Regions from separate parts of the Streptomyces sp. NPDC005151 genome, predicted to be linked through region 3. Evidence: predicted binding sites of a transcription regulator. Region 3 holds the regulator's gene; each other region holds the start of a gene.
The links. Region 3 encodes HrcA, which represses chaperone genes, less so after heat shock. Its sites were predicted from a motif close to TTNGCACTCNGNNNNNCNGAGTGCNAA; they were not measured.
Positions count from the first base shown of each region.

Region 1: the regulator HrcA is predicted to act here: its motif matches at 2,250-2,276, upstream of ACWD6R_RS22860 (FmdB family zinc ribbon protein).
Region 2: the regulator HrcA is predicted to act here: its motif matches at 1,395-1,421, upstream of groES (co-chaperone GroES).

Region 1 is NZ_JBSFYR010000044.1:10,225-14,503, forward strand. It holds gene ACWD6R_RS22850 (potassium/proton antiporter) at 1-506, shown strand, start outside; gene ACWD6R_RS22855 (MFS transporter) at 785-2,071, shown strand; gene ACWD6R_RS22860 (FmdB family zinc ribbon protein) at 2,288-2,638, shown strand; gene ACWD6R_RS22865 (S-methyl-5'-thioadenosine phosphorylase) at 2,727-3,560, shown strand; gene ACWD6R_RS22870 (hypothetical protein) at 3,710-4,279, shown strand, end outside.
Region 2 is NZ_JBSFYR010000008.1:121,530-125,808, forward strand. It holds gene ACWD6R_RS07300 (polysaccharide deacetylase family protein) at 1-600, shown strand, start outside; gene ACWD6R_RS07305 (DUF6234 family protein) at 842-1,294, opposite strand; gene groES (co-chaperone GroES) at 1,584-1,892, shown strand; gene groL (chaperonin GroEL) at 1,993-3,618, shown strand; gene ACWD6R_RS07320 (ester cyclase) at 3,712-4,279, opposite strand, start outside.
Region 3 is NZ_JBSFYR010000047.1:39,036-43,314, reverse strand. It holds gene dnaJ (molecular chaperone DnaJ) at 85-1,221, opposite strand; gene hrcA (heat-inducible transcriptional repressor HrcA) at 1,222-2,238, opposite strand; gene ACWD6R_RS23820 (MBL fold metallo-hydrolase) at 2,421-3,143, shown strand; gene ACWD6R_RS23815 (DUF3097 domain-containing protein) at 3,169-3,987, shown strand.

The DNA.
Region 1 (4,279 bases), on a different contig from region 3:
CCATCATCCTGGCGACCATTCCGATGGTGTCCGGGATCGAGGGCTCCACCCGGGTCTTCAACATCGTCTTCGTGCTCGTCGTCGTATACACCCTGATCCAGGGACCGACGCTGCCCTGGGTGGCGAAGGCCCTCAAGATCGCCGAGGACCCGTCCGAGGCCGCCGACCTGGGCATCGAGTCGGCGCCGCTGGAACGGCTGCGCGGTCATCTGCTGTCGGTGGCGATCCCCGCGAAGTCGAAGATGCACGGCGTGGAGGTCGCCGAACTGCGACTGCCCGCCGGCGCCGCGGTCACCCTGGTCGTACGGGAGGACAAGAGCTTCGTCCCCGCGCCGTCGACGGTGCTGCGGCGCGGGGACGAACTGCTGGTCGTCGCGACCGATCCGGTACGCGACGCGGCGGAGTCGCGGCTGCGGGCAGTCGGCGAGGGCGGCAAGCTGGCCAGCTGGCTGGGGACCGACGGGGGCAGCAGAGGGACCAGCAGCGGCGCGAGGGCCCATCACTGACCATCCGAAGCGCACGACCAGGAGTCTGCGCACAATCGCAGGCAGACGAGCAATCCTGCCTGTAGTATGAAGGAAACCTGATCGACCAACTCTGCCTGATGCAGAGCTGGCGCGACCGTATGGCGGTCGTGGCGTCCTCCGCCTCTGCAGCGAGCGCCCGGCATCTACCGCAGTTCCGCGCGAAGAAGACAGCTCTCGGCAGCCCCCGTACGGGACCGGCACCCAGCAGGTGCGGACCGGCGGGGGCACCGCTACCAGGCGGCAGAAAGGCATGGACCGTGGCGTCCACGGTCTCCGACCGCCCCGGTTACCAGCAGCTGCTGCGCACCCCGGGTGCGTGGACCTTCCTCCTGCCGGGCTTCGCGGCACGGCAACCCTTCGCCATGCTGACCATTGGCATCGTGCTGCTGATCCAGCACACCACCGGTTCGTACGGCAGCGCGGGTGCCGTCGCCGCTGTCACCGGCGTCTCCATGGCGCTGTTCGCACCCCAGAGCGGCAAGCTCGCCGACCGCATCGGCCAGCGCGCCGTACTGCTGCCGGGCGTCCTCGTGCACGTGGCGTCCGTATCGGCACTGACCGCACTCGCCCTGGCGGACGCGCCGCTGTGGCTGCTGTTCCTGGCCGCCGTTCCGACGGGTGCGTCCATCCCCCAGGTCGGGCCCATGGTGCGGGCCCGCTGGGCGGCCCTGCTGGGCGCGGCGCCGGGCCGGAAGGCCTCGCCGCTGATGTCGACCGCCGCCGCCTTCGAGTCGGTGACGGACGAGTTCACCTTCGTCATCGGGCCGGTCCTCGCCACCGCGCTGTGCACCGGCGTGCACCCGGCGGCCGGGCTGATCACGGAAGCCGCGCTGACGCTGGCGGGCGGGCTGTTCTTCGCGGCGCAGCACCGCACCCAGCCCGCGGTCCGCGCCGCCGCGGCCGGCGCCTCCGGACAGCGCGTCTCCGCTCTGTCCGTGCCGGGCGTACGGGTGCTCGCGGTGGCCTTCCTCGGGATCGGATCGGTCTTCGGCGGCATGCAGGTCTCGCTGACCGCGTTCGCCGAGGAGATCGGCCGGCCCGGCGCGAACGGCCTGCTGTACGGGATCTTCGCGGCCGGCAACATGCTGGCCGGGATCGCCTGCGGCGCCATCGCCTGGAAGAGCGGGCCGCGGCGCAGGCTGATCGCCGGGTACGCGGCGCTGACGCTGACCGCCTCGGGGCTGTGGGCGGTGCACTCCGTGCCGCTGCTGGCCGGGCTCGGGCTGCTCGTCGGGCTCTCCATCGCACCCGCGCTGATCAGCGGATACACGCTGGTCGAGACGCTGGTCCCGGCGTCCGCGCGGACCGAGGCGTTCACCTGGCTGACGGGCTCGATCGCGCTCGGCCAGGCGGCTGGGGTGACCTTCGCCGGACGGCTCGCGGACGCCCACGGCGCGAGCACCGGCTTCGTGGTGCCGCTGGTGGGGACCGTGCTGGCACTCGTGACCCTGGTGACGCTGCGTTCGCGGCTGACACCGGCCCGCGCGACCATCATGGCCGCACGCGGCTCGGTTCACCGCGATCCTGTCGCGGCCAGAAAGTGACGATTCATGCGCTCGCTCGCTCAGCGGAATACGTCAGTGTGACTCCTCCGCCACATATGTGGCAGCTTTTCGCTCAGGCCAGCGGCCCTCACGACGGCCAAGCCCTGACCGCTGCCCTTCAGGCAGGTGACAGGCGTTACTGCAAACAGCGGCCCGTAGCAGCTACCATTGAGGATTGTTAGCACTCATCGAGTGAGAGTGCCAGGAGGAAGACAAGTGCCGACCTATCAGTACCAGTGCACCGAATGTGGCGAGGGCCTCGAGGCGGTGCAGAAGTTTACCGATGACGCTCTGACCGTGTGCCCGAACTGCGAAGGACGTCTGAAGAAGGTGTTCTCGGCGGTCGGCATTGTCTTCAAGGGTTCCGGTTTCTACCGGAACGACAGCCGCGGCTCTTCGTCGAGCAGCGCGCCGGCGTCGGCGTCCGCGAAGGCATCCGGTTCCGCTTCATCGACTTCCTCGACGGGGTCGGACGCGAAGTCGTCCGCTTCCTCGTCCTCCGCTTCCTCGTCCTCCTCCTCGTCGTCGTCCTCCGCGTCGTCGTCGAGCGGTACGTCGGCTGCCTGAGCCGAGGTACGCACCACGCTTCACCGAGGACCCCGCCGATCCGTTCGGCGGGGTCCTCGGCGTTTCCCGCCCCCGCTAGTGTGATCGCATGGTGAACGCAGAGATCGGTGTCATCGGCGGCTCGGGCCTGTACTCCTTCCTGGAGGACGTCACCGAGGTTCGCGTGGACACCCCGTACGGACAGCCGAGCGATTCCCTCTTCCTCGGCGAGATCGGCGGCCGCCGGGTCGCCTTCCTCCCCCGCCACGGACGCGGCCACCATGTGCCGCCGCACCGGATCAACTACCGCGCCAACCTGTGGGCGCTGCGGTCCGTCGGCGTACGTCAGGTGCTCGGCCCGTGCGCGGTCGGCGGGCTGCGCCCGGAGTACGGACCGGGGACGCTGCTCGTACCGGACCAGATGGTGGACCGCACCAAGGCCCGCACGCAGACGTATTACGACGGGGAGACCCGGGCGGACGGGGTGGCGTCGAACGTGGTGCATCTGGGCTTCGCCGACCCGTACTGTCCCCAGGGGCGCAAGGTCGCGCTGGCGTCGGCCCGCGGCAGGGGCTGGGAGCCGGTGGACGGCGGCACGCTCGTCGTCGTCGAGGGGCCGCGTTTCTCGACCCGGGCCGAATCGCGCTGGCACGCGGCGATGGGCTGGTCCGTGGTCGGGATGACCGGGCATCCGGAGGCCGTGCTCGCCCGCGAACTGGGGCTCTGCTACACGACGATGACGCTGGTGACGGACCTGGACGCGGGTGCCGAGGCAGGCGAGGGCGTCTCCCACGGGGAGGTGCTGAAGGTGTTCGCCGCCAATGTGGACCGGCTGCGGTCGGTGCTCTTCGACGCGGTGACCGCGCTGCCCGCGGAGGGGGATCGCCACTGTCCCTGTGCGCATGCGCTGGACGGGATCGAGACGGGGCTCGAACTGCCGTAGGAGGGTGCCCCGATGGCGGGTGGGTGACGGAGTTGTCCACATCGCGGGGGCTGTCCACAGGGCTCAGCGGGAATCTCGCGGAAGGCGGAGAGTGAAGGGCGTCGGCGTTCGTCCGGACTCCGCGCTCCTCACGACTGGTGGTGTTGGCCATGTTCCCGCCCGCTTCTGTGACCTCTTCCTCGTCTCATGTACGCCCGTCCGTCCCGGGTCCGCCGGTGTCGGCGCCCGCGCCCTGCGGGGTGCCCTCGTTCGCGCCGTTACGGGTGCGCGGGGGCGGGGGGCGTCGGCTGCGGCGTGCGATGTGGCGGCAGCGTCGCGCGATGGCGGCCGGGCTGGCGCTGACGGCTGCGGCGCTGGCCGCCGCGGGATTGGGCGGCGGTGAGGCGCCGGGCGGTGCCGGGGGCGCGGCAGGTGCCGGGCCGGGAGTGAAGCGACGGCCGGTTCCGCTGGTGTCGGCACCGGTCCGGATCGCGGATGCGGCAACCGTCCGGCTGCTGCGCCCCGGCGACCGCGTCGATGTGATCGCGGCAGAGGGCGCCGGGGCCGATGCCAGGGTGGTGGCGAAGGGGGCCCGGGTGGCGGCGGTGCCGCGGGCGCCGGCCGACGGCTGGGCCGAGGATCCCGCGGGAGGTCCTGCGGCGGGCGGCGCGCTGGTCGTACTGTCCGTGCCACGGAGCACGGCCGCGTCGCTGGCCGGCGCGGGGATCTCGGCCCGGCTG
Region 2 (4,279 bases), on a different contig from region 3:
GGCGACGACTCGCTGCCACCCGTCTTCACCACCGTCCCCACCAAGGAACGCATTGTCTTCCTGACGATGGACGACGGCGACCACAAGGACCCCGAGCTGCTGCGGATGATGACCGAACTCGACATCCCGTACAGCGCATTCCTCAGCGACTACCTGGTCCGCAACGACTACGGCTACTTCAGGGAGATGCAGCACCGGGGCGTCACGCTCAACAATCACACGCTCAACCACCCCTACCTGCGCGGACTTTCCCACAGCCGGCAGAAGAGCGAGATCTGCGGCCAGCAGGACATCATCGAGAAGGAGTTCGGCAGGCGGCCCACCCTCTTCCGCCCGCCGTACGGCACCTACAACGGGGACACGCTGCGCATCGCGAAGTCCTGCGGCATCAAGGCTGTGCCCCTCTGGGCCGAGGAGGCGTTCCCCGACCACATGGAGTGGCGTGAGCGGGACGGCGATCTGCACCCGGGCGACATCATCCTCACGCACTTCAGGGGCCGTAAGGACTGGGGCGGCTCCATGGCCGACCTGGTCCGCGCGGTCATGAGGACCATCACGGACAAGGGGTACGCCGTGGCCCGGCTGGAGGACTACGTATGAGAAGGGCGCACCGGCTGCTCGCCGGACTGCTGGCAACCGGTGCGCTCCTGACCGCCACCGCCGGGTGCGCGCAGTCGGTCGACCCGATCGAACGGCTGGGCCGGAAGGCCGCGCAGAAGGTGAGCCGGCCGCACCGGACGCCGGGGCCGGAGGCAGGGGCGGAGTCGGAGCGGCGGGCGGGCGTGCGGGGTGATCACGGGGCGGCGGGGCCGATGGACGTCGTCTCCTGCGGCCGGCCGGGTCAGCTGCCGGAGTCCCGGCACTCGTGGTTGTCTCCGCCGCTGAGGCACTGGTGGCCGGACCGGCCGGGACCGTCCGACGGAGTGGATGCCGGCGCGGGGTGCGAGCGGCGGTAGTCGGACTGCCCGATCTGCACCGTCACGATGCACAGCACGAGCGCGACGCAGACCTGGATCGAACCCGCCCAGGGCCGGTTCGTGCGCAGCAGTGCGACGGTGATCGCGACGACCACCAGCGTGATCACCCCGAACGTGATCACGGGCCCCCAGTCCATCGGCGGCGGTTCGGCCGCCTCGGGCGTGCCGTCGTAGGAGTCGGCCCAGCCCGCCATGCCTATCCGGAACGTGGCGATCGCGCAGACCACCACCTCCAGGGCAACCAGCAGCAGACCGAGCGCGATGTCGAGACCTGCCCCGCCGACAGGGCGCTGACGCAGAGGCGTGACTTCCGGCATCTCCCCAGCGTCGTACGGAACGGAGCGGTCCGTCCCTGCGTTCCCCGTACGTTGTCCTGATCGAGGCCGTCCTGTGCTGCGACGCCACGACCGGACTGAATTGGCACTCCGCTTGACCGAGTGCTAATCGCGGTCATAGTCTCGGGTCTGGCACTCACCACTGGAGAGTGCCAGCAGTACTGTGCGACTGGCAGGTCCGGCACCCGCGACGACGGATCCACCTGGTCGCCACCCCAAGACAGTTAACCTCGCAGTTAACCCCGAGATCTCCGAAGGGGGAGGCCGGATCGTGACGACCACCAGCTCCAAGGTTGCCATCAAGCCGCTTGAGGACCGCATTGTGGTCCAGCCGCTCGACGCCGAGCAGACCACGGCCTCTGGCCTGGTCATCCCGGACACTGCCAAGGAGAAGCCCCAGGAGGGCGTCGTCCTGGCCGTGGGCCCGGGTCGCTTCGAGAACGGCGAGCGTCTGCCGCTCGACGTCAACACCGGTGACATCGTGCTCTACAGCAAGTACGGCGGCACCGAGGTGAAGTACAACGGCGAGGAGTACCTCGTCCTCTCGGCTCGCGACGTGCTCGCGATCATCGAGAAGTAATTCACACACGTTTGCTTCCGTTCTGCGCCCCTGGCCCCCTGCGAGATGACAAGCCGGGCGGTCGGGGGCGCAGTTCGTTCGAGAGGACAGTTCAGCTCCCATGGCGAAGATTCTGAAGTTCGACGAGGACGCCCGTCGCGCCCTTGAGCGCGGCGTCAACAAGCTTGCCGACACGGTCAAGGTGACGATCGGCCCCAAGGGCCGCAACGTCGTCATCGACAAGAAGTTCGGCGCTCCCACCATCACCAACGACGGTGTCACCATCGCGCGCGAGGTCGAGCTCGACGACCCGTACGAGAACCTCGGTGCCCAGCTGGTGAAGGAGGTGGCGACCAAGACCAACGACGTAGCGGGTGACGGCACCACCACCGCCACCGTGCTCGCCCAGGCGCTCGTCCGCGAGGGCCTGCGCAACGTTGCCGCGGGTGCTTCCCCGGCCGCCCTGAAGAAGGGCATCGACGCCGCGGTCAAGGCTGTGTCCGAGGAGCTCCTCGCGACCGCCCGCCCGATCGACGACAAGTCCGACATTGCCGCCGTGGCCGCGCTCTCCGCGCAGGACTCGCAGGTCGGCGAGCTCATCGCGGACGCGATGGACAAGGTCGGCAAGGACGGTGTCATCACCGTCGAGGAGTCCAACACCTTCGGTCTGGACCTCGAGTTCACCGAGGGCATGGCCTTCGACAAGGGTTACCTGTCCCCGTACATGGTGACCGACCAGGAGCGTATGGAGGCCGTCCTCGACGACCCGTACATCCTGATCCACCAGGGCAAGATCGGCTCGATCCAGGAGCTGCTCCCGTTGCTGGAGAAGGTCATCCAGGCCGGTGCCTCCAAGCCGCTGCTGATCATCGCCGAGGACGTCGAGGGCGAGGCCCTGTCGACCCTGGTCGTCAACAAGATCCGTGGCACCTTCAACGCCGTCGCGGTGAAGGCCCCGGGCTTCGGTGACCGCCGCAAGGCCATGCTCGGCGACATCGCCACCCTCACCGGTGCGACCGTCATCGCCGAGGAGGTCGGCCTCAAGCTCGACCAGGCCGGCCTGGACGTGCTGGGCACCGCCCGCCGTGTCACCGTCTCCAAGGACGACACGACCATCGTGGACGGCGGCGGCGAGCCCGGCGACGTCAAGGGCCGGGTCAACCAGATCAAGGCCGAGATCGACGCCACCGACTCCGACTGGGACCGCGAGAAGCTCCAGGAGCGCCTCGCGAAGCTGGCCGGCGGCGTGTGCGTAATCCGTGTCGGTGCCGCCACCGAGGTGGAGCTCAAGGAGAAGAAGCACCGTCTGGAGGACGCCATCTCCGCGACCCGCGCCGCGGTCGAGGAGGGCATCGTCTCCGGTGGTGGCTCCGCTCTGGTCCACGCCGTCAAGGTCCTCGAGGGCAACCTCGACAAGACCGGCGACGAGGCCACCGGTGTCGCGGTCGTGCGCCGCGCCGCGGTCGAGCCGCTGCGCTGGATCGCCGAGAACGCCGGCCTCGAGGGCTACGTCATCACCTCGAAGGTCGCCGAGCTCGACAAGGGCCAGGGCTTCAACGCCGCGACGGGCGAGTACGGCGACCTGGTGAAGGCCGGCGTCATCGACCCGGTCAAGGTCACCCGCTCCGCGCTGGAGAACGCCGCGTCCATCGCGTCGCTGCTGCTGACGACCGAGACCCTGGTCGTCGAGAAGCCGGCCGAGGAAGAGGCCGAAGCCGGTCACGGCGGCCACGGTCACTCGCACTGACGCGCTGCCACCTCGGCTCACCGCCGCAAAAGGCCCCCGTTCCCGCTGTTCAGCGAGGGGAACGGGGGCCTTCGGCTGTCCTTTGCCGTTGGATCAGTCGAGCGCGCCGAGCTGGCGCATCAGGCCGAGGAGATCCTCGTGCCACCAGCCTTCCTGGATCCTGCCGTCCTTGAACCGGAAGATCGTGGTGCCCGTCATGGTGCACTGCCTGCCCGTGGGGGCGATCCCCATGAAGTCGCCCTCGTGGGTGCCGGTCCAGGTCCACAGCGTCACGACGTCGTCACCCTCGCAGACCTGCCGGTCCAGGCTGAAGGTGAAGTCGAAGGCCGCGCGCCATCCGATCACTTCGTTCTTCAGGGAGCCGGACCCGATCACCGTGTCCTGTCCCTTCGCGACGTCGTGGTCGATGTAGTCGGGCGCGAACACCTCGTCGATGGCTTCGAGGTTGCCCCCGACAGCGATCTCGTGGAAGAACCGGCGCGACAGTGTCTGGTTCAACTGTTCGTCACGGACCACATCGAGGCCGGTGAAGGTGGGCATTCCGTCGCAGAGCGCCACCAGCTCCTGGAAGATCTGGTCGGTCTCCGGCAGCTTCGAGTTCGCCATCGCATCTTCGTACGAAGGGAATTCGACGATCTCGACGTAGTGGGACCCGTCGGAG
Region 3 (4,279 bases):
GTATACGCGGAACGCAGCAGCGCCCGCCGGTCCGGGGACGGGCGGGCGCTACGGCGCAAGGGAACAGCGGGGTGCGGACGGTCCTCAGCGGCCGTTGAACGCATCCTTCAGGCGGGAGAAGAGTCCCTGTTGCCCTGGCTGGAACTGACCGGTGGGCCGCTCCTCGCCACGCAGCTTCGCCAGCTCCCGCAGCAGTCGCTCCTGCTCCGGGTCCAGCTTCGACGGGGTCATCACCTCGACGTGCACGATCAGATCGCCGCGCCCGCCGCCGCGCAGATGCGTGATGCCGCGGCCGTGCAGCGGGACCGACTGGCCGGACTGGGTGCCCGGCCGGATGTCGACCTCCTCCAGGCCGTCGAGCGTCTCCAGCGGCACCTTGGTGCCGAGCGCGCCCGCCGTCATGGGGATGGTGACCGTGCAGTGCAGATCGTCGCCGCGTCGCTGGAACACCGCGTGCGGCAGCTCATGGATCTCGACGTACAGGTCGCCGGCCGGGCCGCCGCCGGGGCCGACCTCGCCCTCGCCCGCGAGCTGGATGCGGGTGCCGTTGTCGACACCGGCGGGGATCTTCACGGTGAGCGTGCGCCGCGAACGGATGCGGCCGTCACCGGCGCACTCCGGGCACGGGGTCGGCACGACCGTGCCGAAGCCCTGGCACTGCGGGCAGGGCCGCGAGGTCATGACCTGGCCGAGGAACGACCGGGTGACCTGGGAGACCTCGCCGCGGCCGCGGCACATGTCACAGGTCTGGGCGGAGGTGCCGGGTGCGGCGCCCTCGCCGTTGCAGGTCGTACAGACGACGGCCGTGTCGACCTGGATGTCCTTGGTGGTGCCGAACGCCGCCTCGGCGAGATCGATCTCCAGCCGGATCATCGCGTCCTGGCCGCGCCGGGTGCGCGACCGCGGTCCGCGCTGCGACGCCGTGCCGAAGAACGCGTCCATGATGTCGGAGAAGTTGCCGAAGCCACCCTGTCCGAATCCGCCCGCGCCACCGCCGCCGGAGGCGGACAGCGGGTCGCCGCCGAGGTCGTAGACCTGCTTCTTCTGCGGGTCCGACAACACCTCGTAGGCGGCGTTGATCTCCTTGAACCGCTCCTGGGTCTTCGGATCGGGGTTGACATCCGGATGCAGCTCGCGTGCGAGCCGCCGGAAGGCCTTCTTGATCTCGTCCTGAGATGCGTCGCGGCGCACGCCGAGAACGGCGTAGTAGTCCGTGGCCACTTACGACTCCGCCAGGATCTGTCCGACGTAACGTGCCACTGCGCGTACCGCTCCCATCGTTCCGGGGTAGTCCATGCGGGTCGGTCCGACCACGCCGAGTTTGGCGACTGCCTCGTCGCCCGAACCGTAGCCGACCGCGACGACGGACGTGGAGTTGAGTCCCTCGTGGGCGTTCTCGTGCCCGATACGTACGGTCATGCCCGAGTCCTTGGCCTCGCCGAGCAGCTTCAGCAGCACGACCTGCTCCTCCAGTGCCTCCAGCACCGGCCGGATCATCAGAGGGAAGTCATGCCCGAAGCGGGTGAGGTTGGAGGTGCCGCCGATCATCAGCCGCTCCTCCGTCTCCTCGACGAGGGTTTCGAGCAGGGTGGAGAGCACGGTGGACACGGTTCCCCGGTCCTCGCTCTCGAAGGATTCCGGCAGGTCCTGCACCAGCTGCGGGACGTCCGAGAACCGGCGTCCCACGACCCGGCTGTTGAGCCGGGCCCGCAGATCGGCGAGAGAGGTCTCACCGAACGGCGCGGGACAGTCGATCATGCGCTGTTCGACCCGGCCGGTGTCCGTGATCAGCACGAGCATCAGCCGGGCGGGCGCCAGCGACAGCAGTTCCACATGCCGAACCGTGGACCGGGTCAGCGAGGGGTACTGCACGACGGCGACCTGCCGGGTCAACTGCGCGAGCAGCCGTACGGTGCGGCCCACGACATCGTCGAGGTCGACCGCGCCGTCGAGGAAGTTCTGGATGGCCCTGCGCTCCGGCGACGACAGGGGCTTGACCCCTGCGAGCTTGTCGACGAAGAGCCGGTAGCCCTTGTCCGTCGGGATGCGACCCGCGCTGGTGTGGGGCTGGGCGATGAAACCCTCGTCCTCCAGCACAGCCATGTCGTTGCGGACAGTGGCCGGGGAGACCCCCAGCTTGTGCCGCTCGGTGAGCGCCTTGGAGCCGACGGGCTCCTCGGTGCCGACATAGTCCTGGACGATGGCGCGCAGCACTTCGAGTCTGCGTTCGCTGAGCATGGCGCACACCTCCAGCTGTGTTTCCTCGGTGGTTCTGGTCGATCTCCGGTGATTCCTGGCACTCGATGCGTACGAGTGCCAGCGATCCCCCGCCAGTGTACGGCGGTCGGGTGGGGCCCAAGCAAGGGCGACCGGCCACGCTACCCCGACACTGTGCAGGTCGTTGCCGATAGCGTCGCCGCATGAACGCGTCTTGGGAAGAGTTCGGCTGGGAGCGACTGGGCAACGGTGTGGGCCGTCGGAGGCTCCCCGGGTGGGATGCCACGGTCGCACTGGTGGTCGGAGCGGAGGCGGCCCTGCTCTTCGACACAGGATCGACGCTGCGCGAAGGTGTGGAGATACGGACCCAGGTGCAGGGCATGACCGGCCGGAGGGTGACGCATATCGCACTCAGTCACCCTCATTTCGACCATGTGCTCGGCACCGCGGCATTCGCCGGGGCGGAGGTGTACGGCGCGATCGGTACGGCCGCTCTCCTCACCGGCAGTGCGGACGAGCTGTACGCCGACGCGGTACGCCACGGGGTGTCCGAGGAGGACGCGGCGCAGGCGGCGGACGTCCTGGTGGCGCCGCACCACCAGGTGTGCGGCGAATGGACGCTCGACCTGGGCGGCGGCCGTCAGGTGCTGCTGGCGAACGTGGGCCCCGCCCACAGCGGCCACGACCTCGTCGCCCTCGTGCCCGGCTCCCCGGCCGTGGTCCTCTGCGGCGACCTGGTCGAGGAATCGGGCGAACCGCAGGCGGGCCCGGACGCGATCCCGTCGCGCTGGCCGGCCGCGCTGGACCGGCTGCTGGCGCTGGGCGGCGAGGACGCGGTGTATGTACCGGGGCACGGGGCCGTCGTGGACGCGGCGTTCGTACGGGCACAACGTGACCGGCTGTCCGCCGCCTTCGGCGTGTCGTGACCGGTTCCCGTCCTATCGTCGTCCGATGCGCAGCTACCACCCGGACCTGACCCCGCCCTGGAAGAAGTCCGCTCCCGTCCCCGAGGTCCCCGCCGAGCCCGATCTGGTCGTGGAGGAGGTCTCCACCGGCTTCTGCGGTGCGGTGATCCGCTGCGAGAAGACGGCGCAGGGCCCGACGGTGACGCTGGAGGACCGTTTCGGCAAGCACCGGGTGTTCCCGATGGAACCGCGCGGCTTCCTCCTGGAGGGCCGCGTCATCACTCTCGTACGCCCCTCGGCGACCGGCCCGGCCCGCCCCGCCCGCACGGCCTCCGGTTCCGTGGCGGTCCCCGGGGCGCGGGCCCGGGTGGCGCGGGCGGGCCGGATCTACGTGGAGGGCCGGCACGACGCGGAGTTGGTCGAACGGGTCTGGGGCGACGACCTGCGCATCGAGGGTGTGGTGGTGGAGTACCTGGAAGGCGTCGACGACCTCCCGTCCATCGTCCGCTCGTTCGCCCCCGGCCCGGATGCGCGACTGGGCGTCCTGGTCGACCACCTGGTTCCCGGCTCCAAGGAGTCGAGAATCGCGGCCGAGGTCACCGACACGAACGTGCTGGTGGTGGGCCACCCGTACATCGACATCTGGGAGGCGGTGAAGCCGGCGTCGGTGGGCATCGGCTCCTGGCCGGTGGTGCCCCGCGGCCTGGACTGGAAGACGGGCGTGTGCCGGTCACTGGGCTGGCCGGAGAACACGGGCGCGGCGTGGCAGCGCATCCTGTCGACGGTCCGCTCGTACAAGGATCTGGAGCCGGCGCTGCTGGGCTCGGTTGAACACCTGATCGACTTCGTGACGGCGCCGGCCTAGTGACCCTCCCGGCAGGCTTTGCCGGTCACGGCACTAGTTTCGCCGTTCAGCCCGTCCGGCGACCGATGTCCAGGGGCCGGGGGCCCGGGGGCCCGGGGTTCCGGGGGCCCGGGGTTCCGGGGGCCCGAGGTTCCGGGGGCCCGAGGTTCCGGGGGCCCGAGGTTCCGGGGGCCCAAGGTTCCGGGGGCCCAAGGTTCCGGGGGCCCAAGGTTCCGGGGGCCCAAGGTTCCGGGGGCCCAAGGTTCCGGGGGCCCGAGGGTGGAGCCTCCGGTTCCGGGAAAGGGGCGGGCAG